Regions from separate parts of the Bacillus altitudinis genome, predicted to be linked through region 4. Evidence: riboswitches for the same ligand, from Rfam matches in the RefSeq annotation. Region 4 holds a riboswitch; each other region holds the start of a gene.
What was found. A riboswitch is a leader RNA that binds a small molecule or an ion and turns the genes downstream of it on or off. The one in region 4 is predicted to bind S-adenosylmethionine.
Positions count from the first base shown of each region.

Region 1: linked by a shared signal. The riboswitch ahead of ID12_RS01010 (methionine ABC transporter ATP-binding protein) and the one ahead of metK (methionine adenosyltransferase) in region 4 are both predicted to bind S-adenosylmethionine.
Region 2: linked by a shared signal. The riboswitch ahead of ID12_RS03670 (sugar ABC transporter substrate-binding protein) and the one ahead of metK (methionine adenosyltransferase) in region 4 are both predicted to bind S-adenosylmethionine.
Region 3: linked by a shared signal. The riboswitch ahead of ID12_RS10620 (methionine biosynthesis PLP-dependent protein) and the one ahead of metK (methionine adenosyltransferase) in region 4 are both predicted to bind S-adenosylmethionine.

Region 1 is NZ_CP009108.1:186,393-191,932, reverse strand. Features, by position in the region: gene gcvH (glycine cleavage system protein GcvH) at 1-299, shown strand, start outside; gene ID12_RS01030 (YusG family protein) at 346-582, shown strand; gene ID12_RS01025 (toprim domain-containing protein) at 714-1,058, shown strand; gene ID12_RS01020 (thioredoxin family protein) at 1,070-1,372, shown strand; gene ID12_RS01015 (SCP2 sterol-binding domain-containing protein) at 1,493-1,834, shown strand; SAM riboswitch class I at 1,937-2,045, shown strand; gene ID12_RS01010 (methionine ABC transporter ATP-binding protein) at 2,201-3,226, shown strand; gene ID12_RS01005 (methionine ABC transporter permease) at 3,219-3,887, shown strand; gene metQ (methionine ABC transporter substrate-binding lipoprotein MetQ) at 3,902-4,723, shown strand; gene ID12_RS00995 (carboxymuconolactone decarboxylase family protein) at 4,827-5,195, shown strand; gene ID12_RS19305 (YuzK family famiily protein) at 5,411-5,540, shown strand, end outside.
Region 2 is NZ_CP009108.1:720,320-725,859, forward strand. Features, by position in the region: gene ID12_RS03660 (ABC transporter permease) at 1-872, opposite strand, end outside; gene ID12_RS03665 (sugar ABC transporter ATP-binding protein) at 869-2,365, opposite strand; gene ID12_RS03670 (sugar ABC transporter substrate-binding protein) at 2,438-3,556, opposite strand; SAM riboswitch class I at 3,730-3,839, opposite strand; gene ID12_RS03675 (DUF1565 domain-containing protein) at 3,957-5,384, opposite strand.
Region 3 is NZ_CP009108.1:2,114,807-2,120,346, forward strand. Features, by position in the region: gene ID12_RS10595 (ATP-dependent helicase) at 1-252, opposite strand, end outside; gene ID12_RS10600 (hypothetical protein) at 379-636, shown strand; gene ID12_RS10605 (GNAT family N-acetyltransferase) at 720-1,154, opposite strand; gene ID12_RS10610 (YjcG family protein) at 1,161-1,676, opposite strand; gene ID12_RS10615 (esterase family protein) at 1,729-2,469, opposite strand; SAM riboswitch class I at 2,690-2,811, shown strand; gene ID12_RS10620 (methionine biosynthesis PLP-dependent protein) at 2,891-4,009, shown strand; gene metC (cystathionine beta-lyase) at 4,006-5,184, shown strand; tRNA gene ID12_RS10630 (tRNA-Val) at 5,316-5,388, shown strand.
Region 4 is NZ_CP009108.1:3,633,157-3,638,696, reverse strand. Features, by position in the region: gene ID12_RS18340 (DUF2584 domain-containing protein) at 1-55, shown strand, start outside; gene pckA (phosphoenolpyruvate carboxykinase (ATP)) at 96-1,682, opposite strand; SAM riboswitch class I at 1,909-2,043, shown strand; gene metK (methionine adenosyltransferase) at 2,239-3,441, shown strand; gene asnB (asparagine synthase (glutamine-hydrolyzing)) at 3,590-5,488, shown strand.

The sequences.
Region 1 (5,540 bases), 230 kb from region 4:
ATTTTGCTCAATCTGAGCTAGGGGATATCGTGTTCGTTGAGCTTCCTGAAGTAGGAGACAAAATCACAGCGGACGAGCCTTTCGGAAGTGTAGAATCAGTCAAAACAGTTTCTGAACTATACGCACCGATTAACGGCACAATCGTTGAAGTGAACGATGAGCTTGATGACAGTCCAGAGTTCGTCAACGACTCTCCATACGAAAAAGCTTGGATGATCGTAGTAGAGCCAGCGGATGCGTCTGAAATCGAGAACTTAATGACAGCTGAGCAATATGAAGAAATGACAAAAGAAGACTAATTCATGTGAAATTGGACACTCTACCTTTATGGGGGGGGTGTCCAATTTGTCTTTTCAAAAAGAACAGGTGGATATAACAGAGCATGTCACTGGACGATTCAAAGAGAGCGGCATGGTGCTTTACCATCAAAACGAAGAGATTGGCACGATGATTAGTGAAAATCAATATGAATTAAAATCAGGTTATTCCTATGATCAAAACCGTTTTTATCGTCTGTCAGATACGTTGACCCATGGGACTGAAAAATATGTAGACTGTGACGATGAAAATGGCTGGTGCTAATCACAGATAAGGCTGTAGTGAGTGAATGCTACAGCCTTTTTGTTGATCAAGTGCCCAATCTTTACAACCCGAATGAAAGATTGTAATCTAAGGAAGAAGTGAATCAACGTCAAAAGGGCCAGGTGATCGTGATGAATGTCGAGATAGAAAAGGTCATCATTGTAGAAGGTAAATCAGATAAACAGAAGCTAAAAGAAGTCATAAGTGAACCTGTTACCATCATTTGCACCAATGGCACGATCAGTACATCGAAGCTGGATCAGCTTGTGGACGATTTATTCGGGAAAGACGTTTACATATTAGCAGACAGTGACGATGCTGGCGACAAACTGCGGAAGCAATTCCGAAAAGAATTCCCTGAAGCACTGCATCTTTTTGTCGACAGAACGTACCGCGAAGTGGCCGCTTCACCGTCAGCCCACATTGCATCTATTCTATTAGCTGCAAACATTGATGTTCATTCGAAATATTTATAAGGGTGACGTATATGAAAGAGATTGAAGAGCATGAATTCAAGGAGATAGAGGACGATTTATTTCTTTTGTACTTATATACACCATTTTGCGGAACATGCCAGCTGGCAAAGAAGATGCTGGCAGTGGTTGATGCCATGCAGCCGGAAGTTCCTTTTTATGAAAATAACTTAAATTACTCGCCAAGTTTTGCAAAAGCATTTGAGATCGAAAGTGTCCCTTGCTTTCTCCTGTTTAAAAAGGGTGAAATCGTGCAAAAAGGCTATGCCTTTCACTCCGTTCCATATCTTCACGAAATGATTGAAACCGCTAAATAAAGCGGTTTTTTGTCATATTTCAAGCAATTCATTTGAAAATTTGTCGAGCTATTTATAAAGGACAAGCCGATGTTTGTAGAGAAATGTTATGTATAACCAAATGACAGGGAGGTTATACATGTGGAAAATGTGAAAGCCCATGGAAGTGCAGGGCAGCGATTATTGTTAAAGCCGTTGCTCTCATCATCATCCTTGAAGATTACATTTGAGGCGGAAACGGACTCTTGTACATTGATTGTGGATGAACGTGGTGAAGTGAAGAAACTACCTGCAATTGAGTTATCGGATCTCATCTTTTATGGTGAGCGAAAAGAGATTTTGCAATTATTAGATGGAGACATGTCCTTACAGCAGCTGATCAGCAGAGGACAAGTGAAAGTGAAAGGCTCATTTCGAGCTCTTCTAAGACTAGAAGCGGTACTTTGGCTGACGAACGGTTTTTTTCGAAAAATGATAACGTAGTCGTTTACTTGGAAATTAGCGATTTACAGCGTTGACATATCTCAGATAGCATGATATTCTACGTTAGTAAAAACATGAACATCACATAAAACAACATATTTTCTCTTATTAAGAGAGGTGGAGGGACGTGCCCTATGAAACCCGGCAACCGTCAGCATAGCTGAAATTGGTGCCAATTCACTCAAAGCCGCAACGCTTTGAAAGATGAGAGAAAGGCGTATTTGATATAAAAGGCCTTTCTGCTTGCGTTGCAGTTAGGTCTTTTTTACTGACCTTGCGTCAGGCTAGCGTCATAACAGTCGGAAGAATAATTGAACGTATGTGATGGCAACCTATAGATTCAGCAAGAAAGCAGGTGAACAGACTGTGATCCATTTACAGAATGTATCAAAAACGTATCTTTCAAAAAGCGGAAATGTTGATGCCGTGAAAGACGTCAACTTGGATATCGATAAAGGTGAAATATTCGGAATTATCGGGTATAGCGGCGCTGGGAAAAGCTCCTTGATTCGCCTATTAAACGGTCTGGAGTTGCCAACAGAAGGAATCGTTGAAGTGGCAGGCAACCGGATCAATGAAGTATCGAATGCGAAACTTCGGAAAGCAAGACAAGAAATCAGCATGATTTTCCAACACTTTAACTTGCTCTGGTCAAGAACAGTGAGACAAAATATTATGTTCCCGCTCGAGATCGCAGGTGTACCAACGTCAAAACGGAGAGCTCGTGCAAACGAACTGATTAAATTGGTCGGTTTAGAAGGAAAAGAAAATGCATATCCTTCTCAGCTCAGCGGCGGGCAAAAGCAGCGTGTAGGGATTGCGAGAGCATTAGCGAATGACCCAAAAGTTCTGCTATGTGACGAAGCCACTTCTGCGCTTGATCCACAAACAACGGATTCCATCCTTGAGCTTTTAGCCGATATTAATAAACGACTAGGACTCACCATTGTATTGATCACACATGAAATGCACGTCATTCGCAAAATTTGTCACCGTGTGGCAGTGATGGAGAATGGCCGTATTGTCGAAGAAGGCGAAGTATTACGTGTCTTCAGACAGCCGAAAGAAGAAATGACGAAGCGATTCGTGAAACAGCTTGCTGAACCAGAAGAAGCAAAAGAAACGATCGAGCACGTCCTAGAGAGAGTAAAAGAAGGTCAGGTCGTCAGGTTGTCCTTTATTGGAGATTCTGCCGAACAGCCGCTGATCACGGAAATTATTCGATCCTTCAAGGTCGATGTGAACATCCTGCAAGGAAAGATTTCTCAAACGCAGGAAGGCGCGTTTGGAACACTCTTTATCCATATTAATGGAGACGAGAACGAAGTTGAAAAAGCCATCGCCTATATCCAAAGCAAACAGGTTGAAATCGAGGTGATGACACATGTTTGAGAAATGGTTTCCGAACGTTGATCTAGAGGTTATTTGGAACGCGACGGGTGAAACGGTCTATATGACACTCATTGCATTAGCGTTTGCTTTTGCTATCGGCATCATCCTTGGGCTGTTGCTCTTTTTGACAAGTAAAGGCGGTTTGTGGGAAAACAAACCAATTAATGCTGTCATCGGCGCAGTAGTCAACATTTTCAGATCGATTCCCTTTATCATATTAATCATTCTATTATTAGGATTTACTAAACTAATTATGGGCACGATATTAGGTCCAAATGCAGCATTACCAGCCCTTGTCATTGGCTCAGCCCCTTTCTACGCACGTCTTGTCGAAATTGCACTGCGTGAAGTAGACAAAGGAGTCATTGAAGCAGCACGATCTATGGGAGCAAAAACGTCGACCATAATTTTCAAAGTATTGCTTCCAGAATCACTGCCAGCCCTTATTTCAGGAATTACTGTAACAGCGATTGCTCTGATTGGCTCTACTGCGATTGCAGGAGCAATTGGAGCAGGCGGACTTGGTGACCTTGCTTATGTAGAAGGATACCAATCTGGTAATACAGATGTCACACTTGTAGCCACTGTGTTTATTCTGATCATCGTCTTTATCATTCAAATAATCGGTGATTTGATTACAAATAAAATTGATAAACGTTAAGGGAGGAATTATTCATGAAGAAATTGATTTTAAGTGCACTATTTCTAGCATTTGCAGGCATTTTAGCTGCTTGCGGTTCATCAAATAACGCAAGCGATAACAAAACCATCACGGTTGCCGCTTCAAAAACACCACATGCCGAGATTCTTGAAGAAGCAAAACCACTTCTAAAAGAAAAAGGCTACGATCTAAAAGTGAAAGTACTGAGCGATTATAAAATGTACAACAAAGCATTAGCTGAAAAAGAAGTGGATGCGAACTTTTTCCAACATATCCCTTACTTGAACGAAGAAAATAAATCAAACAAAGATTACAACTTAGTGAGTGCTGGTGCCGTTCACCTTGAGCCTTTCGGTATCTACTCTAAGAAATACAAATCAGTAAAAGATATTCCAAACGGCGGCACGATCATCATGACAAACAACGTAGCTGAGCAAGGACGTATGCTTGCCCTATTACAAAATGCTGGTGTGATCAAGCTTGATCCAAAAGTAGATACAATCAACGCAACAGTCAAAAACATCAAAGAAAACCCGAAGAACCTAAAATTCAAAAAAATCGCTCCTGAACTAACAGCGAAAGCTTATGAAAACAGTGAAGGCGACGCTGTATTTATTAACGTTAACTATGCGATCCAAAATAAATTGAATCCGAAAAAAGATTCAATCGAACTTGAGCAAACGAAAAACAACCCGTATGCAAACATCGTCGCTGTTCGCAAAGGTGACGAAAAATCAGAGAAGATCAAGGTATTAATGGAAGTTCTTCACTCTGATAAAATCAAAGAATTCATCGACAAAAAGTATGATGGTGCAGTATTGCCTGTATCTGAATAACAACTTGTAAACCTCGCTTCATGAAAGCGAGGTTTTTTTGTGTATTTTTTCAAATCTCGCTCATAATAAAAACGAACAAATGACTTGAAGGGATGGAATGAAGATGAATGAACAACATATGAGCGGATCGATGCAACAATCACTGACGGATTATAAAACGGCAATGGGTGAATTTCAGAAGAAAATGCCGGTGTTTGGCAAGAAATTTAATGAATTTACGGAGCAGTGCTTTCAGAGCGATTCCTTAACACAAAAAGAAAAACAAATGATTGCCCTTGGCATCAGCATTCATGCACAAGATGAATATTGCATGATCTATCATACAAAGGGAGCGCTCGACCAAGGCGCAACAGAAGAGAATTTGCTGGAGGTCGTCAGTGTGGCGGCAGCGTTTGGCGGCGGTGCTGCGCTAAGTCAAGGCATCACAGTTGTTCAGCAATGTATTGATGAATTTGGAGGACAGACGCATTAAGGGAAGGATAAGATGGTATTTTTCCAAATCAGGGAGTTGAGTCGTTCTCAGCCGGTTGTGTGAGAAAATATGCCAGCATAGCGTGTTATATCCCTTTTGAGTGAAGCAGCATGCCTTTGATACAATGAAGCTACACTCAAAGAAGGGAATGGTTTATTATTTGTTCGGACCAGAGTACACTGGGATTGGATTATACCGCCGAGATGGAAAAGGCCATGCATCAATCTCATGGCATGAGTTATGCAGAGTACGAAAGAGACCATGACTTACGAATGAAAGTAGAACTTAAACGAGAGCAGTCCTATCGAGATGAGAAAAGACAGCTCGCAAAAATGAATATACGAG
Region 2 (5,540 bases), 760 kb from region 4:
CCGAATGCGTTTGGTTTACCTGCTCCCATGACTGAAAACCCGATAAAAGCAGCAGCTACCCCATCCATTAAATATGGCGTTCCTGCGTTAATTTCTGCTGTCATCACCCTTGATGCCAGCACGATACCACCGATCGCCGCAAATAAGGCAGACAACAGATATGCTGCGATTTTGTATTTGTTCACATGAATACCAGACAATCGAGCGGCTTCTTTATTTCCACCAATGATATACATCAACCGCCCATGCTTTGTGTAAGTCATAAAAACATGTGCAAAAAGCACAATGGCCGCCATAATCAAAATGATATAGGGGACCTGCCCAATCTTGCTGAAAAAGGCAGGGATGGTGCCAGTTGAAAAAGTACCATCAGGCAGCACCATATTTTCAGAAATGGTCGCACCTTTCGTATAGGTTTGTGCCAGCCCTTGAATGATAAACATCATGGCTAGTGTCATGAGCATATCTGGAATCTTCATTTTGACAATCATCCAAGCATTCAGCAAACCGACAATAAGAGAAGCCGCCAGCGCAGAAAGGATCGCAATGAGTGGGTTTTGCGAGAACCATACAAACATGGAGATCACAATTGCATTTGATAACGTTGCAACTGAACCTACAGATAAATCAAAGCCATTCACTGCTAATGAGATCGTCAGCCCTACTGCAATGATGGTTACAATCGAGATCGATCGTAAAATGTTGATGATATTTCCTGACTGTAAAAATGCCGGATTGGCTGCCGCAAAGACAACAATCAATACGACAATCGTTAAGATGGTGCCATATTGATAAAAGAAATCAAACAGATGAAAGGATGGCCGCTGTTTCTTGATTTGTTGAACTGGGGCTGAAACTTGTCGTTCACTCATGATTGTCCTCCTGTTGAATGATATAAAAGCTCTTCTTCAGTCATTGGTGCCGTCATTTCCCGGGCAATGCTGCCATCATATAAGACGTATACTCGGTCGGCAATTCCTGCAATTTCTGAAAGCTCACTTGAAGCATAAATAACCGCTTTTCCTCTTGCAGCTAGTTCTGCAATGAGGGAGAAAATGTCCTTTTTGGCTCCAACGTCTACACCTTTGGTTGGTTCATCAAAGAGATAGACATCTGCCTCAGCCAACAGCCATTTTCCAATCGCAATCTTTTGCTGATTTCCACCAGAGAGATGCTTCACCTTCGCTTCAAGAGAAGGTGTCTTGACGCCAAGCCGCTTGACGATTCCATCTGCTGCCTTCCGTTCCTTAGAACGATGTAAGAAGCTGAACGGCCGTGTAAACGAACGTAGACTTGCAGCTGTTACGTTCCATCCAACATTTTCTTCTGTTAGAATCCCTTCTTTTCTCCGTTCTTCAGGCACAAGGGCAATACCCGCTCTCACAGCGTGATGAGGCGACTTGATATGAATGGTTTGACCATGCAGCTGCACAGTGCCTGACTTTTTTTCTGAGGCGCCGAATAGGGCTTTGCACAATTCTGTTTTACCAGCACCGACTAGTCCTGCAATCCCGAGAATTTCTCCTTTTTTCACATGAAGATGAATGTTGTTTAATTTATGCTGGTCATGCAACTCTTTCACGTCAAGCACAATCGGTGCATCCTCAAGCGGTGTACGGGATGGGAATTGATCCTCTAATGGCGCGCCAAGCATTTCTTCAATGACCTGCTTTGGATCGGTTTCTTTAATGAGGTGCGCCGCCACATCGGTTCCATTCTTCATCACAGTCAGTTCATCACAGATGTTGAAAATTTCTGGCATGCGATGCGAGATAAAAATGATGCCTGTGCCGTTCTTTTTCAATTGATGAATCATTGAGAATAGCTTGCTTGTTTCTGCATGACTAAGTGGAGCGGTTGGTTCATCCAAAATTAAAATGCTGCATTTGATCGACACAGCCTTGGCAATGAGCACCATTTGTTTTTCTGCCAGTGTCAAATCACTCACAAGACGCTTCGTCGAGATGTCAATATTCATCTCTTTTAACAGCTGTGCTGCCTTGCGGTGAATCTCTTTCCAGCGGACGAAGGTTTTTTTCTCCATTTCATGGATCATCATATTTTCGCCAACACTTAAATAAGGCACTAGAGCTGTATCCACTTCTTGATGGACGGTCTGCACACCGTATGAGGCCGCATCCTTCGGTGTATGAATGGTCGCCGCCTCGCCATTGATGTGGATGGTTCCTTCAAAATGTGAATGAGCACCAGAGAGAACTTTCATTAACGTTGACTTCCCAGCACCGTTCGCCCCAATCAGGGCATGGACTGTGCCTTTTTTTAATGTGAAATTTGCTTGATCTAACGCTTTGACTCCTGGGAATTCAATCGAAATGTTTTTCATATGAACTAGCGGCGTTGTCATAGGTGTCCTCCTTCTCTCCTGATCGTCAATTGAAAAACGAAACACCCTCTATGAAAAGAGAGTGCACGTGGTTTATTTTGCATAATGCTTCTTCAAGGTCTTCATCCAGTCTTCTTCAAAAGCAGTCGATGATCCGAATCCTTTTACTTCTTCTGCAAGATTAACCATATTGATGGCCTTTCCTGCATCCTGAAGCTGCTTTTGTGAAATGAGAGAGGCCTCAAGGTCATAGGAAGATGGTGTTTTCTCGCCAGCTAGTTTCTTCGCAAGAATCCTTACGTCGATTGCACCAATGAGCTTCGGATCGACAGCGGCAGTGTACTTCCAAGGACTGTCTTTCGCCGTCATTTCTTGGAGATCGGCATTAGACACATCAATACCGTATATTTTCACTTCGGTTCTTCCTGCTTCTTTTAAAGCTCTTGCGGCACCAATCGCAAATGCATCCCACGTGGCAAAAATCGCATCCAGTTTACCCTTTGGATATTTATTCAGCATAGCCGCAACCGCATTTTGTGTTTGAACTGATGTATCAGAGGCCGCAACGCCAAATCGGTCAAGTTCCTTGATCCCTGTATGCTGTTTAAGCGTTTCTTGGTACACCTTGTTTCGTCTCACCATTGGAGGGAATCCGTCTACCCAAAGATACGCAATATTTGCTTTCCCTTTAAAATCAGCCACGAGTGCGTCTAATGATTTTTTCGCTAATTGTTCATCATCTTGAGACGTCACTGTGACTCCTTTGATATCCTTCAGCTTCGGATTTGAATCAAACGCCACAACTGGAATGCCTTTCGCTGTGATCTTCTTCACATCAGCGACTGTCGCCTCATCATCCCCATGAGAGATGATAAAGCCATCATAGTTTTCTTCTAGTGCTTGAGAAATAGCATCATGAAACTTCGCCGTATCACCATTTGCCGTGTAGACATCTACTGTAAAGCCTAGCGCTTCCCCTTCTGCCTTCGTTCCTGCTAAAAACTGAGCAGTATGATCGTCCCCGCCAATTTTACGGATGACTTTAATTTTTGCTCCCTGTCCTTTTGCAAATCGCTTCGGGACATTGTCAAAGGAGACCTTTTCGTTTGCATTAGCCTTTGAGCCTGCGCTTGATCCCGTACCGCAGCCAGATAATAGCACGGTCAGGACCGTCAATAATACAAGAGATGATGTCCAATATTTACGTTTCATTGCTGTTCCTCCTCAAGTTGTTTTATTTTTCTCATCGGAAAACTAGGTAAAAAAGTGAGAATATGCCTGAGAACCCCGTCGTTTGATTCTCAAAAAAGAGATCAAAAAAAGCCTCTCTTGATAAAGAGAGGCTTGATCACCGTTGCATGAAACATGTATCGGGAAGTCTTCCTCTCTTATCTGTCAAAGCTGTAACAGCTTTGCAGGAATTAGCACCAATTTCTTAGATAGAAACGGTTGCTGGGCGTCATAGGGCCAGTCCCTCTGCCTCTCTTGATAAGAGATCCGTTATGAAATTTGTTTTAGTTGAAATGTCTTCTTTACTTTAATGTGATGTCTCATCAATGTCAATGATTTTTTTGAAAATTTCTAAAATGATCATTTGCACCGAATGCCTTGTTTACCTGCCGATGATTTTCTTAGCAGGTGATGATGCCTTAAGACGGAAATCATATTTTTTCTCATTCACAAATTGGGGATTGAGGTGTGCTGATCCTTTATCTTGACCGCTTTTCGAGCGATACGTTTTGTAGCCTTCCATCCATTTCCCTCGCCATACCCACTGAGAGGCTTTTGCACCTTTGCGGTCATCGTAGACATTCTTTTGGAATGTATTCTTCTTGTTCACTTCGTAGAGATTCACGACTAAATAATGCGAAGCACTGGCTGTCATGATATTATTCGTGATTCGATTGTTCACCGATTGATATTGCATCAGCAATTGACCGCCTTCTAAGCCGGCTGTGTCATTTTTGTACAAAATGTTATGGGAGATGGTTGTGTTTGTGGTTCCGCCGCGCTTCTTGTCATATCCGCCAATGGAGATGCCTGTATAACGATTTAAATATACTTGATTGTGCTCAATGCGAATGCGTTCGGCCATCTTCCCTTTATGTTCACTTGTGACCTCAATCCCAAGGTCATTATGATGGCTGATGTTATGATCGATCACGATGTCTTTCCCGCCATCCACATAGATTCCTCCTGCGGAGATGTCCTTGCCGTACGCTGGATTCCCAACACTCGTAATCTCATAAACTTTGTTTCTAGATACGACACCATTTCTCACTTGATCATACTTTTTAGAAGGTGCGACATTCTCAAAACCAATTAAATCAATCCCGATATTGTCCGTATGCCGGACTGTATTATGTGTCACGCGGAATTTTTTAACGTTTCCGTTTAGCACAAGGGCTTCACTAAAACCCAGCTTTAACTTTTCCACAGTGTTTCCTTTGATTTCGATGTCTTCAATGGCTGCTGGTGCTTTCGTTCCATAGACCGCAATGCCATGAGCATTCCCATTTTGATGTGTCGTCTGAATGTCGTACACACGGTTGTTAAGCAGTTTGACGCCTTTGCCGCTGCCTGTGATGAACATACCGATGGGTGTCACATCTTCTTGATTCGTTTTAATATGTCCGACTGTCAGCCCTTTCAGGGTGATATAGCTTTTTTGATCAATCTTCACAAGACCACCGTCTGCTTGATTTCCTTTAAGAGATGCTCCGCTAATGACAGGCTTCTCTTTTCCATACGCTTGAAAAACAACTGGTGCTTTCTTTGTTCCAGAGTGGCGGACAATCAATTTCTCTTTGTATGTACCGCCTCTCATATAAACTGTTGTCCCAGCTTTCGCGATACTTGTCGCTTTTTTCAACGTACGGAAAGGCTTTTGCTTCGTCCCTGGATATTTGTCGTTCCCATTTGCTGCGACATAATAGGCAGTACCTTGCTTCGCACCAGCCTCCTCCGTCATCGCTTGACAGCCAAAACTAATGGCGGTCATCAATAAAATCAATAAGGCGCCTGATATCATTCGTTTCATCTCGTTGTTTGCTCCCTTCCATTCTCTTCTATCTTTATCGGTTAAAAAAAGAGGATTAAAATATGGCAATGCCCCTTGCAATGTACTAGTCAAAAGGTGTATGGTTGAAAGAATATCTTACAGGAAAATAAATCGCTTTTAAATTGTCAGATTAAT
Region 3 (5,540 bases), 1.5 Mb from region 4:
GGATGCCTCTTCCTCTCGTTCAGCCGGTTTCTTTTCCTCTTGTTGTTCTCTTTTTTCGCAAATCTCTTGCTGAGATATTTGCTTATGGATAAAGGCAGGTTCTTCATGTATATTTAATCTAAAAAAGACGGGGTGTCCGCAATATGGGCAAGATAAATGCCCTTTTTTCCCCTCATCATGGAGGAATTGATAGTGTTCTCTCGAATATGTATGTAATGAGATCGTTCGATCATGTCGTCGTGCGCATTTCAAAGCTAGTCCTCCAATAGTCAATCAATCTTAAAAAGAAACACATCTAATCATATCAAATGAGGCGTGTTTCAAACAGTCATAATTAGGGAATAGTAGAGTAGAAGAGAAGCAAAGGAGGCGTTCTTGATGGGATATATAGCCCCGATTCAGCCGGATCTGTATTTTCAATATATCAATCGTCCTGCTCCTCAGGATAAAGAAGACTATGCGAAAGTGACGAAGGTCACCCGCACCTTTCATGACAAGGTATACAGAGAGCTGGAGAAAAAAGAGGACTTAGTGACAGAAGCGGAAACGAAAGTACAGCAAAAAAAGCGGGAACGCTTTGTACGAGATATGTTTATGGAAGAAGGTAAGGGCGTTCATATCAATACTTACGTCTAAATGACTGCGCTTTCTTCCTGAGCGAACGAGATGGAATCAATAAAAAGCCAGAGCATCCATGATGCCCTGGCTTTTTATTTTCGTTAAACGGATAGTGTTTTTGTCATTTTGACATGTGTAATTCCTGCTTCTTCAAACGGTTCTGAAACGGCTTTGTAGCCTTTCTTTTCGTAGAAAGGAAGAGCTTGGACTTGTGCATGCATGACAGCTTCTTTCGCTCCGTTTGCCATCGCTTCAGACTCAAGTGCTTCTAAAAGCTGGTGGCCAAGACCGAAAGAGCGCGCCTCTTTTAATACACAAATTCGTTCAAGCTTTGCCTTATGACCTTCAATTATGCGCAGTCTAGCAGCAGCTTGTGGTTTGTTGTCATCATTATAAATGACAAAGTGAATGGCTTCGTCCTCAAGTTCATCAATTTCGATCTCTAACGGGACTTCTTGTTCTTTTACGAAAACTTCTTTTCGAACATAATAAGCATCTTCTCGTTGTGTTTGTTCTTTTACGATGACTGTATTCAAATGTCTTTAACCCTCTTCTCCTAAGATAAATGTTTCATAAACGGTCCAAGAACCGTTCTCTAATTGATATAAAAGGTGGAAGCGGTCAACCGTTTCCTCGTGGTCAATTTTTCTCAGCTTCAATGTGCCTAGAACGTCTGAATGCTCATCGTCTGATAACTTTTGAGCCACTGTCACATGCGGAACAAATGCATATTCAGGTGTACCAGCAAGCGGATCAGTGTACAACTTCTCATTGAGAGTCATTAATTCTTCGTTCGGTTCTACTTTCATATAAATCACGTTGTTTACAGGAGCGAATGAACTGAATTTTTTAATACGTAACGTAATAGGAGAAGCATTTTTTGCGTACTCTCGCAAGGTGGAGACGACCTCAGCTGCTTCTAGATCCGTTAATTCAAAAGGTGTTCTTAATGTTAAATGAGGTGGTATGAGTGCATAGTTCGGATCATAACGTTTCCGATAAGAGTTCGCAATGTCTTGCAATTTTTTTGATGGAAATAAAACAACTCCGTATTTCATCATGTTCCCTCCTGATTAAGAAAGTATTTATTATTTTTTATTATAACAAAATTCAGTTGATTAACGAATATGGGAGCATTCTTTTTAACGAAGGTGAAATGAGCGGCTGCCAAAACGTCCATTTATGATCGCCTTCGAATGTCTCAAATAAATAATCCGCACCGGACTTCTCCAAAAGGACCTTTAATTCTTCGTTCGGCTGAATAAAGTCAAGCACTTGCCCATCTGTCGTTTTCACAGCTGTTTCTTCTAACCCGATTTGATGGATAATGGCATAATGAGCAAGGGATGATGACTGTTTGACTGCTTGCAGAACAGACTCATCCACGTAAGGAGACTGCAAAATCAGTCCGCCAAATAACGAAGGATAATCAATGGCTGTCATAAGTGAGATCGTAGCACCTAATGAATCACCAATAAATGTACGACCTGATCCAACTTGATACGTTGGATAGTGTTCATCAATATACGGAACTAGTTCATTTGCCAAAAAGCGTTTATACGCCTCGAACTTTGGTCCGTCTGGATGATACGTATTTCGTCTTTCAGTAACATTTTCATATGGGACACCAATGATAATCGAGCGTTCCATTTCTTTATTTTGCATTAATTTTTCCGCCTGTCTGCCTATTTTACCTAGACGGAAATAATCATGACCATCTTGTGCAATGATGACATGATATGTATAAAGGGGGGAGTAATTGACTGGCAAATAAATCAAAATGGTCATATCTGCCCCAAGTTCTTTTGACTGTAAGGTTTCTTCTTGAATGATGCCTGTTTTCTTCACCATAATCCATTCCTCCAGCTAACCAAATTCATCATAAGTGAAACGTTTCCATTCATTGTAACACGAAAAACAGCGTTGTTCCTATATGCTAACATGCAATCAAATTGGCTGACATCCAATCTGCTACAAAATACAGAAAATTTTAATTAATCGTTACATTTCCCCTTGAAAAATGAGGTTTAATGCGTTACAGTATTAAGAATTAGAACAGACAGACAACACATTCTTATCGTGAGAGGTGGAGGGACTGGCCCTTTGAAACCTCAGCAACCGGTATGCATCACTTCATGTGATGTACCAAGGTGCTAAATCCAGCAAGCAGCTTTTTTGCTTGGAAGATAAGAGGAAGCGATTAAACCCCTTCTTCTTATGAAGAAGGGGTTTTTCTGTTTTGAAATTAGATTTTTACTTAGGATGGTGTCAAATGACAGAACATGTGGAAACGAAGTTAGCGCAAATTGGAAACCGCAGCGAAGAGGTGACTGGTACTGTCAGTCCTCCCGTTTATCTTTCAACAGCTTACAGACATAGAGGCATTGGGGAATCAACAGGATTTGATTATATTCGAACGAAAAACCCAACAAGGCAGCTTGTAGAAGATGCGATTGCTTCACTCGAAGAAGGAACGGCCGGTTTTGCCTTCAGTTCGGGAATGGCTGCCATCCAAACGATCATGGCGCTGTTTGAGAGCGGGGATGAACTCATTGTTTCATCAGATTTATATGGCGGTACATACCGTCTATTTGAAAACGAATGGAAAAAGTACGGACTGCGCTTTGTTTATGATGATTTTTCAGATGAAGACTGTTTACGCTCTAAAATGACGCCAAATACAAAAGCCGTCTTTATTGAAACGCCAACAAACCCACTCATGCAGGAAGCGGATATTCAAAAGGTTGCGAAAATCGCAAAAGATCACGGTGCATTGGTCATTGTGGATAACACCTTTTATACGCCCGTCTTGCAAAAACCGATTACACTCGGAGCAGACATTGTCATTCATAGTGCAACCAAATATTTAGGCGGACATAACGATGTTCTTGCCGGACTTGTCGTCACAAATGGGGAGCAGCTATCGGAAGACATGTTCCAGCATCAAAACGCCATCGGAGCGGTTTTATCTCCATTTGACTCATGGCTTTTAATGAGAGGAATGAAAACATTGGCGCTGAGAATGCGCCAGCACGAAGCTAATGCGAAGGAATTAGCTGACTTTCTAAAGCAGCAGCCGGAAATTCAAGATGTGCTTTACCCAGGAAAGGGAGGCATGCTGTCATTCCGAGTAGCCAAAGAGGACTGGGTCAATCCATTTTTAAAGAAGCTGAAAACGATTTGTTTTGCTGAAAGCCTTGGCGGAGTCGAAAGCTTCATTACGTATCCTGCAACGCAAACCCATATGGACATCCCAGAAGAGATTCGCATCGCAAACGGTGTTTGTAACAAATTGCTCCGTTTCTCAGTCGGGATTGAGCATGTGGAGGATCTAAAAGCAGACCTGAAACAGGCACTATCAAATGTGAAAGAGGAGGTACACACGAAATGACCACACACGATTGGACACTAGAAACACAACTCGTTCATAATGCGTTTAAAACAGACCGTTCAACAGGTGCAGTCAGTGTACCGATTCAACATGCATCGACGTTTCACCAAAGCAGCTTCGATGACTTTGGTCAATATGACTACTCCAGATCAGGCACCCCTACACGTCAGGCATTGGAGGATACCATTGCAGCGCTAGAAGGAGGAACGAGAGGGCTTGCCTTTGCGTCAGGTATGGCAGCCATTTCAACCGCTTTTCTTCTATTATCAAAAGGAGATCATGTCCTTGTCACAAGAGATGTGTACGGAGGGACTTTCCGAATGATCACCCAAGTTCTTTCAAGATTTGGGATTGAGCATACCTTTGTGGACATGACCAATTTGAATGAAGTGAAACAAGGCATTCAATCAAATACAAAAGTCATTTACATGGAAACACCGTCAAACCCTACACTCGGTATTACGGATATTGAAGGTGTCGTACAGATTGCGAAAGAACATGACTGTCTGACTTTCTTAGATAATACGTTTTTAACGCCTGCGCTTCAGCGTCCGCTGGACCTTGGTGTAGACGTTGTGCTGCACAGTGCAACGAAATTTTTAAGCGGCCACAGTGATGTACTGTCAGGCTTAGCCGTGGTGAAAGATGAGAAGCTAGGAGACGAACTTTATTCGCTGCAAAACTCCTTCGGGGCGGTGCTTGGCGTACAGGATTGCTGGCTTGTGCTCAGAGGATTAAAGACCCTTCAAGTCAGATTAGAAAAAGCCAGTCAAACCGCATTAGAACTGGCTACATTTCTAAAAGAACATCCTGCGGTCAAAAAAATATATTACCCAGGATTAGATGATCACCCAGGGGCAGACATTCAGCGGAAGCAGGCGAGCGGTGCAGGTGCTGTTCTTTCATTTGAACTAGAAAACCAAGCGGCTGTCAAAGAATTGGTCGATGGCGTCACATTACCTGTATTCGCCGTCAGCCTCGGAGCAGTCGAATCCATTCTTTCCTATCCGGCCAAAATGTCCCATGCCGCTATGCCAAAAGAAGAAAGAGAAAAAAGAGGCATCACGGATGGTTTACTTCGATTAAGTGTGGGCGTAGAAAACGGAGAAGACCTCAAAAGGGACTTCAAACAAGCACTAGATCAACTAAAGCCAGTTCTTGTGAACCAATCATAAAAGTCAGTAAAAAGCCGGTATGGATACCGGCTTTTTACTGACTTTTTTGAACAAAACCATTGACGACTGACGATGATGGTTATATAATAGAGACTGTCAGTAACAGAAAGCCCAGAACTGATACATAATCCGATTCCGTAGCTCAGCTGGGAGAGCGCTACCTTGACAGGGTAGAGGTCGCTGGTTCGAGCCCAGTCGGAATCATCGTTTAAACCCTTGCCTAGCAAGGGTTTTTTGATTGTCGGTAACAAATATTTGTTCTGTTTCTTTTGGTTGGGGACGAACTTTATCCACCAAATTGTTTCTCAGTATTTTTAGAATCAAAAAATTCCTTTTCCATACCAATCACACATTTT
Region 4 (5,540 bases):
AGACAATGTCACGAAGGTGACGTACCGTCTTGTGTCATTACATTCAACGAACTAAAAAAGCTGAGGGATTCATTCCCTCAGCTTTTTCCTTTTGATTAGACGAGTGGTCCGCCTTTTGCTTCAATATCACTTGCTGCATGGCTGAATTTTTTAAAGTTCTTTTTAAATTCATTTGCAAGGAAGTGTGCTTTTTCTTTGTAAGCCTCTTGATCGTCCCATGTTTTAGCAGGCTGAAGCACTTCATCTGGCACTCCTGGAATATGAAGCGGGATGTGTAATCCGAAGATGTCGTCAGTGATCATTTCAGCGTTGTCAAGATCGCCTTCGATCGCTGCCTGCACCATTGCTCTTGTATGAGCAAGATTCATTCGTTTGCCCGTACCGTAGCCGCCGCCAGTCCAGCCTGTATTCACAAGGAATACTTTTGCGCCGTGCTCATCGATTTTTTTACCAAGCATTTCAGCATAGACATGAGCAGGAAGTGGCAAGAATGGTGAACCAAAGCAAGTAGAGAACGTTGTTTCTGGTGACGTCACGCCACGCTCAGTTCCAGCTAGTTTACTTGTGTAACCACTCAAGAAGTGGTACATGGCTTGTTCTTTCGTTAAACGGCTGATTGGAGGTAAAACGCCGAATGCATCAGCTGTTAAAAAGACGATGGCAGATGGGTGACCTGCAATACTTGGTTTCACGATGTTATCAATCATTTCGATTGGGTAAGCCGCACGTGTATTTTCAGTAAAGAATGTGTCATCATAATCTGCTTCACGTGTTTCTTCATCAAGTACTACATTTTCAAGCACTGATCCGAAGCTGATGGCTTTGTAAATTTGTGGTTCTTTTTCTTCACTTAAGTTCACGCATTTTGCATAGCATCCGCCTTCAATATTGAAGACACCTGTGTTAGACCAGCCATGCTCATCGTCTCCAATCAGCTTGCGGCTTGCACTTGCAGAAAGCGTCGTTTTTCCAGTACCTGAAAGGCCGAAAAATAAAGCAACATCGCCTTCTTGACCGACGTTAGCAGAGCAGTGCATTGATAAAATATCTTGTTCAGGAAGCAGGTAGTTCATAACAGAGAAAATGGATTTTTTCATCTCACCTGCATATTCTGTTCCACCGATCAGAATCGTCCGTTTTTCAAAAGAAACGATAATAAACGTTTCAGAGTTTGTGCCATCTGTTTCAGGATCTGCTTTAAAGTGAGGTGCAGATAAGATGGTGAAAGGTTTTTCGTTTGATGATGGTGTTGATCCATCAGGTCTGATGAATAGTTGCTTTGCAAAGAGATTGTGCCAAGCGAATTCATTTACAACTGTAATTGGCATACGGTATTTTTCGTCAGCACCGGCAAAACCATCAAAGACAAATAGTTCATCACGTTCTTTTAAGTATGACACAACCTTTGTATATAAACGATCAAATGCCTCTTTCGAGATCGGCTGATTGACTTGACCCCAATCAATTTTATGTTCAGAGTTTTCTTCTTTTACGATGAATTTATCTTTAGGCGAACGTCCAGTGTAGGCACCAGTTGTGGCGCGGACAGCACCAGTTGAAGTTAAAACGCCTTCATTACGTGCCAAAATCTTTTCAACAAGTTTCGGAACAGATAAATTTTGGTGCGTATTTTCTAATGAGAGCAATGACTGCAAATCTTCTTTTAAATCCACTGAGTTCATAAAAAAACCCTTCCTTTACCGTTGAATTTGTTTGTTTTGATTAGTATAACACATTGATAATAATAGTCTATACTATTTAAACATTTTTGTGTGTGTTTTTTCATTTCTGCTATGAAAATATGCTTTTTGGTGATGCTAATGATGAGGTGAAAAAAAGGGGAGATAATTCCTATGAACCATTGACATGACGCAAGGGTTTAAGATAAGATATCTTATTGAACGGATACTCTTATCCCGAGTTGGTGGAGGGACAGGCCCGATGAAGCCCAGCAACCGGTTTCTTATGAAAAAGGCATGAACATGCTGAGAAACCAAGGTGCTAACCTGATGCAAGGTACAAGAACACCTTGAGCGATAAGAGTGAAAGGCATGCGATCTCAGACCCTTTCCTCGCAATGAAGGAAATGGTTTTTTTATTTTTGGGATATCATATGAACAAATTGCCAATAACATCTCTAATATAAACATGTTGAAATATAAGAGGGAACGAGTTCCGTATCATATTGGAGGCCTCATCTTGGGATGATGTGGTCTTGTACAGGAGGAAATAGCCATTATGAGTCAAAATCGTCGTTTATTTACTTCAGAATCAGTGACCGAAGGACATCCAGATAAAATCTGTGATCAAATTTCAGACAGCATTTTGGATGAAATTTTAAAGAAAGATCCAAATGCACGTGTTGCCTGTGAAACTTCTGTAACAACCGGTCTCGTATTAGTAAGCGGTGAGATTACAACGTCTACTTATGTCGACATTCCAAAGACGGTGCGTGACACGATTAAGGAAATTGGCTACACACGTGCGAAATATGGTTTTGATGCGGAAACATGTGCGGTTCTTACATCAATTGATGAACAGTCTGCTGATATTGCGCAAGGTGTAGACAAAGCGCTTGAAGCACGTGAAGGAACAATGACTGAAGAAGAAATTGATGCGATCGGTGCAGGTGACCAAGGTTTGATGTTTGGTTTTGCAAACAACGAAACTGAAGAGCTTATGCCACTGCCGATTTCTCTTGCACATAAATTATCTCGCCGTTTAACAGAAGTACGCAAGAATGAAACACTTGCATACCTTCGTCCAGACGGAAAAACTCAAGTAACAGTTGAATATGATGAACAAAACAAACCAGTTCGTATTGATACGGTGGTTATTTCTACACAGCATGCACCAGAAGTGACGCTTGAACAAATTCAAAGCGACTTAAAAGAGCATGTCATCCGCCCTGTCGTTCCAAGTGAACTGATCGATGAAGAAACAAAATACTTCATCAACCCAACAGGCCGCTTTGTCATCGGTGGACCTCAAGGGGATGCTGGTTTAACTGGACGTAAAATCATCGTTGATACATATGGCGGGTATGCTCGTCACGGTGGCGGTGCTTTCTCTGGTAAGGATGCAACGAAGGTTGACCGTTCTGCAGCATATGCGGCTCGCTATGTAGCGAAAAACATCGTAGCAGCTGGTCTTGCAGATTCATGTGAAGTACAGCTTGCTTATGCAATTGGTGTTGCACAGCCTGTCTCCATTTCAATTGATACATTTGGAACAGGAAAAGCCTCTGAAGAGAAATTAATTGAAGTGGTACGTGCAAACTTTGATCTTCGTCCAGCCGGCATTATTAAAATGCTTGACTTACGTCGTCCGATCTATAAACAAACCGCTGCATATGGACATTTTGGCCGTCATGACTTGGATCTTCCATGGGAAAAAACGGATAAAGCCGACACGCTTCGCAAGGAAGCATTAGGAGAATAACAACATACAAAACCGCTTATTTTAAGCGGTTTTCCTTTTGATTAAAAAAAATTCTACAAAAAGCGTAAAAATGTGAAACAAAATTGGACAAAATACTGTCTAATTATAGGTCTACTTTTAAGAAATAACATAACGTGGAGGCAATAATATGTGTGGGTTTGTTGGTGTATTTAATCACCGTCCATTGTCCGAAACTACTGAGCAGGAAGAGTTAATTAAGCAAATGAATCGTCTCATCGTTCATCGAGGTCCGGATGATGAGGGGTACTTTCATGATGAGCATGTAGGATTTGGATTTAGACGTTTAAGTATTATAGATGTTGAACACGGAAAGCAGCCGCTTTCTTATGAAGATGAAAAATATTGGATTATTTTCAACGGAGAAATTTATAACTATGTGGAGCTGAAAGAAGAGCTTGTGAAAAAAGGCTATACGTTCAGCACAGATTCTGATACGGAAGTCCTTCTTGCCACATATCGCCACTATAAAGAAGAAGCGGCATCGAAGCTTCGCGGCATGTTTGCCTTTTTAATTTGGGATAAAGAAGCGCAGTTATTATATGGCGCAAGAGATCCTTTCGGCATTAAACCTCTCTATTTTACACAAATAGATGACCAAGTGTACTTTGCTTCTGAACGCAAAAGCTTAATGGCTGTGAATGAGAACATTTTATTTGATGAGACTGCTTTGCAGCAGTACATGTCTTTTCAGTTCGTTCCTGAGCCAAATACACTTGATCAAAAAGTGCACAAAGTTGAGCCAGGTCATCAGTTTACACTGCGTCCAGGCCAAGACATTGCATTTAAGACTTACTGGAAAGTTCAATTCAAACCTGAACAAACACAAGAGCAGAAATTAGTAGAAGAAGTACGTGATGCTATCTATGATTCTGTAAAAGTCCACATGAGAAGTGATGTGCCTGTTGGTTCATTCCTATCAGGCGGGATCGATTCTTCTTTCATCGTGTCGGTCGCAAAGGAATTTCACCCTGAACTGAAGACATTCTCTGTTGGTTTCCAGCAGGATGGATTCAGTGAAGTGGATGTAGCAAAAGAAACAGCTGATAAGCTGGGATTGCAAAACTTTAGTGCTGTGATTTCTCCTGAGGAATATATGAATGAGCTTCCGAAGATCGTCTGGCATTTAGATGATCCTTTGGCTGATCCAGCGGCGATTCCATTGTATTTCGTAGCAAAAGAAGCGAAAAAACAAGTCACAGTTGTTCTTTCAGGTGAGGGAGCAGACGAGCTGTTCGGTGGATATAATATTTATCGTGAGCCGCTATCTCTAAAGCCTTTTGAATCTGTACCATCCATGCTGAAAAAGCTTCTTCTTCGTCTGGCTCGTTTAATGCCAGAAGGAATGAAAGGGAAAAGCTTTATCGTTCGCGGCTGTACGCCATTAGAGGAACGTTATATCGGCAATGCAAAAATCTTTGAAGAGCCAGTGAAGAAAAACCTCTTAAAGCAGTATGATCCGAACATCACGTATCGTGACGTGACGAAAACATACTTCGAAGAAAGTGCAGGCTACAGTGATATTAACAAAATGCAATATGTTGATATTCATACGTGGATGCGCGGGGATATCCTGCTGAAAGCAGATAAGATGACAATGGCGAATTCTCTTGAGCTTCGTGTTCCATTCCTTGATAAGGTCGTATTTGAAGCAGCTTCTAAAATTCCAGAAGAGCTGAAAACGAAAGACGGCACAACGAAATATTTATTGCGTAAAGCAGCAGAAGGCATTGTACCAGACCATGTGTTAAACCGTAAAAAACTAGGTTTCCCTGTGCCAATTCGTCATTGGCTGAAAAATGAGATGAACGCTTGGGCGAAAGATATCATTAAAAACAGTCAAACAGATGAATACATTAACAAGGCATATGTTCTTGATTTATTAAATGATCATTGTGCTGGAAAAGCCGATCATAGCCGTAAGATTTGGACTGTCCTGATCTTTATGATCTGGCATAGCATCTATGTAGAGCGCAGCATTGATCCAGAGCAGTTGAATCACCAGCCGAAAGAAGTTATTTTTAGCTAATGAAAAAGGTTTTCAGCTTTGTGCTGAAAACCTTTTTTGTCATGATAGAAAG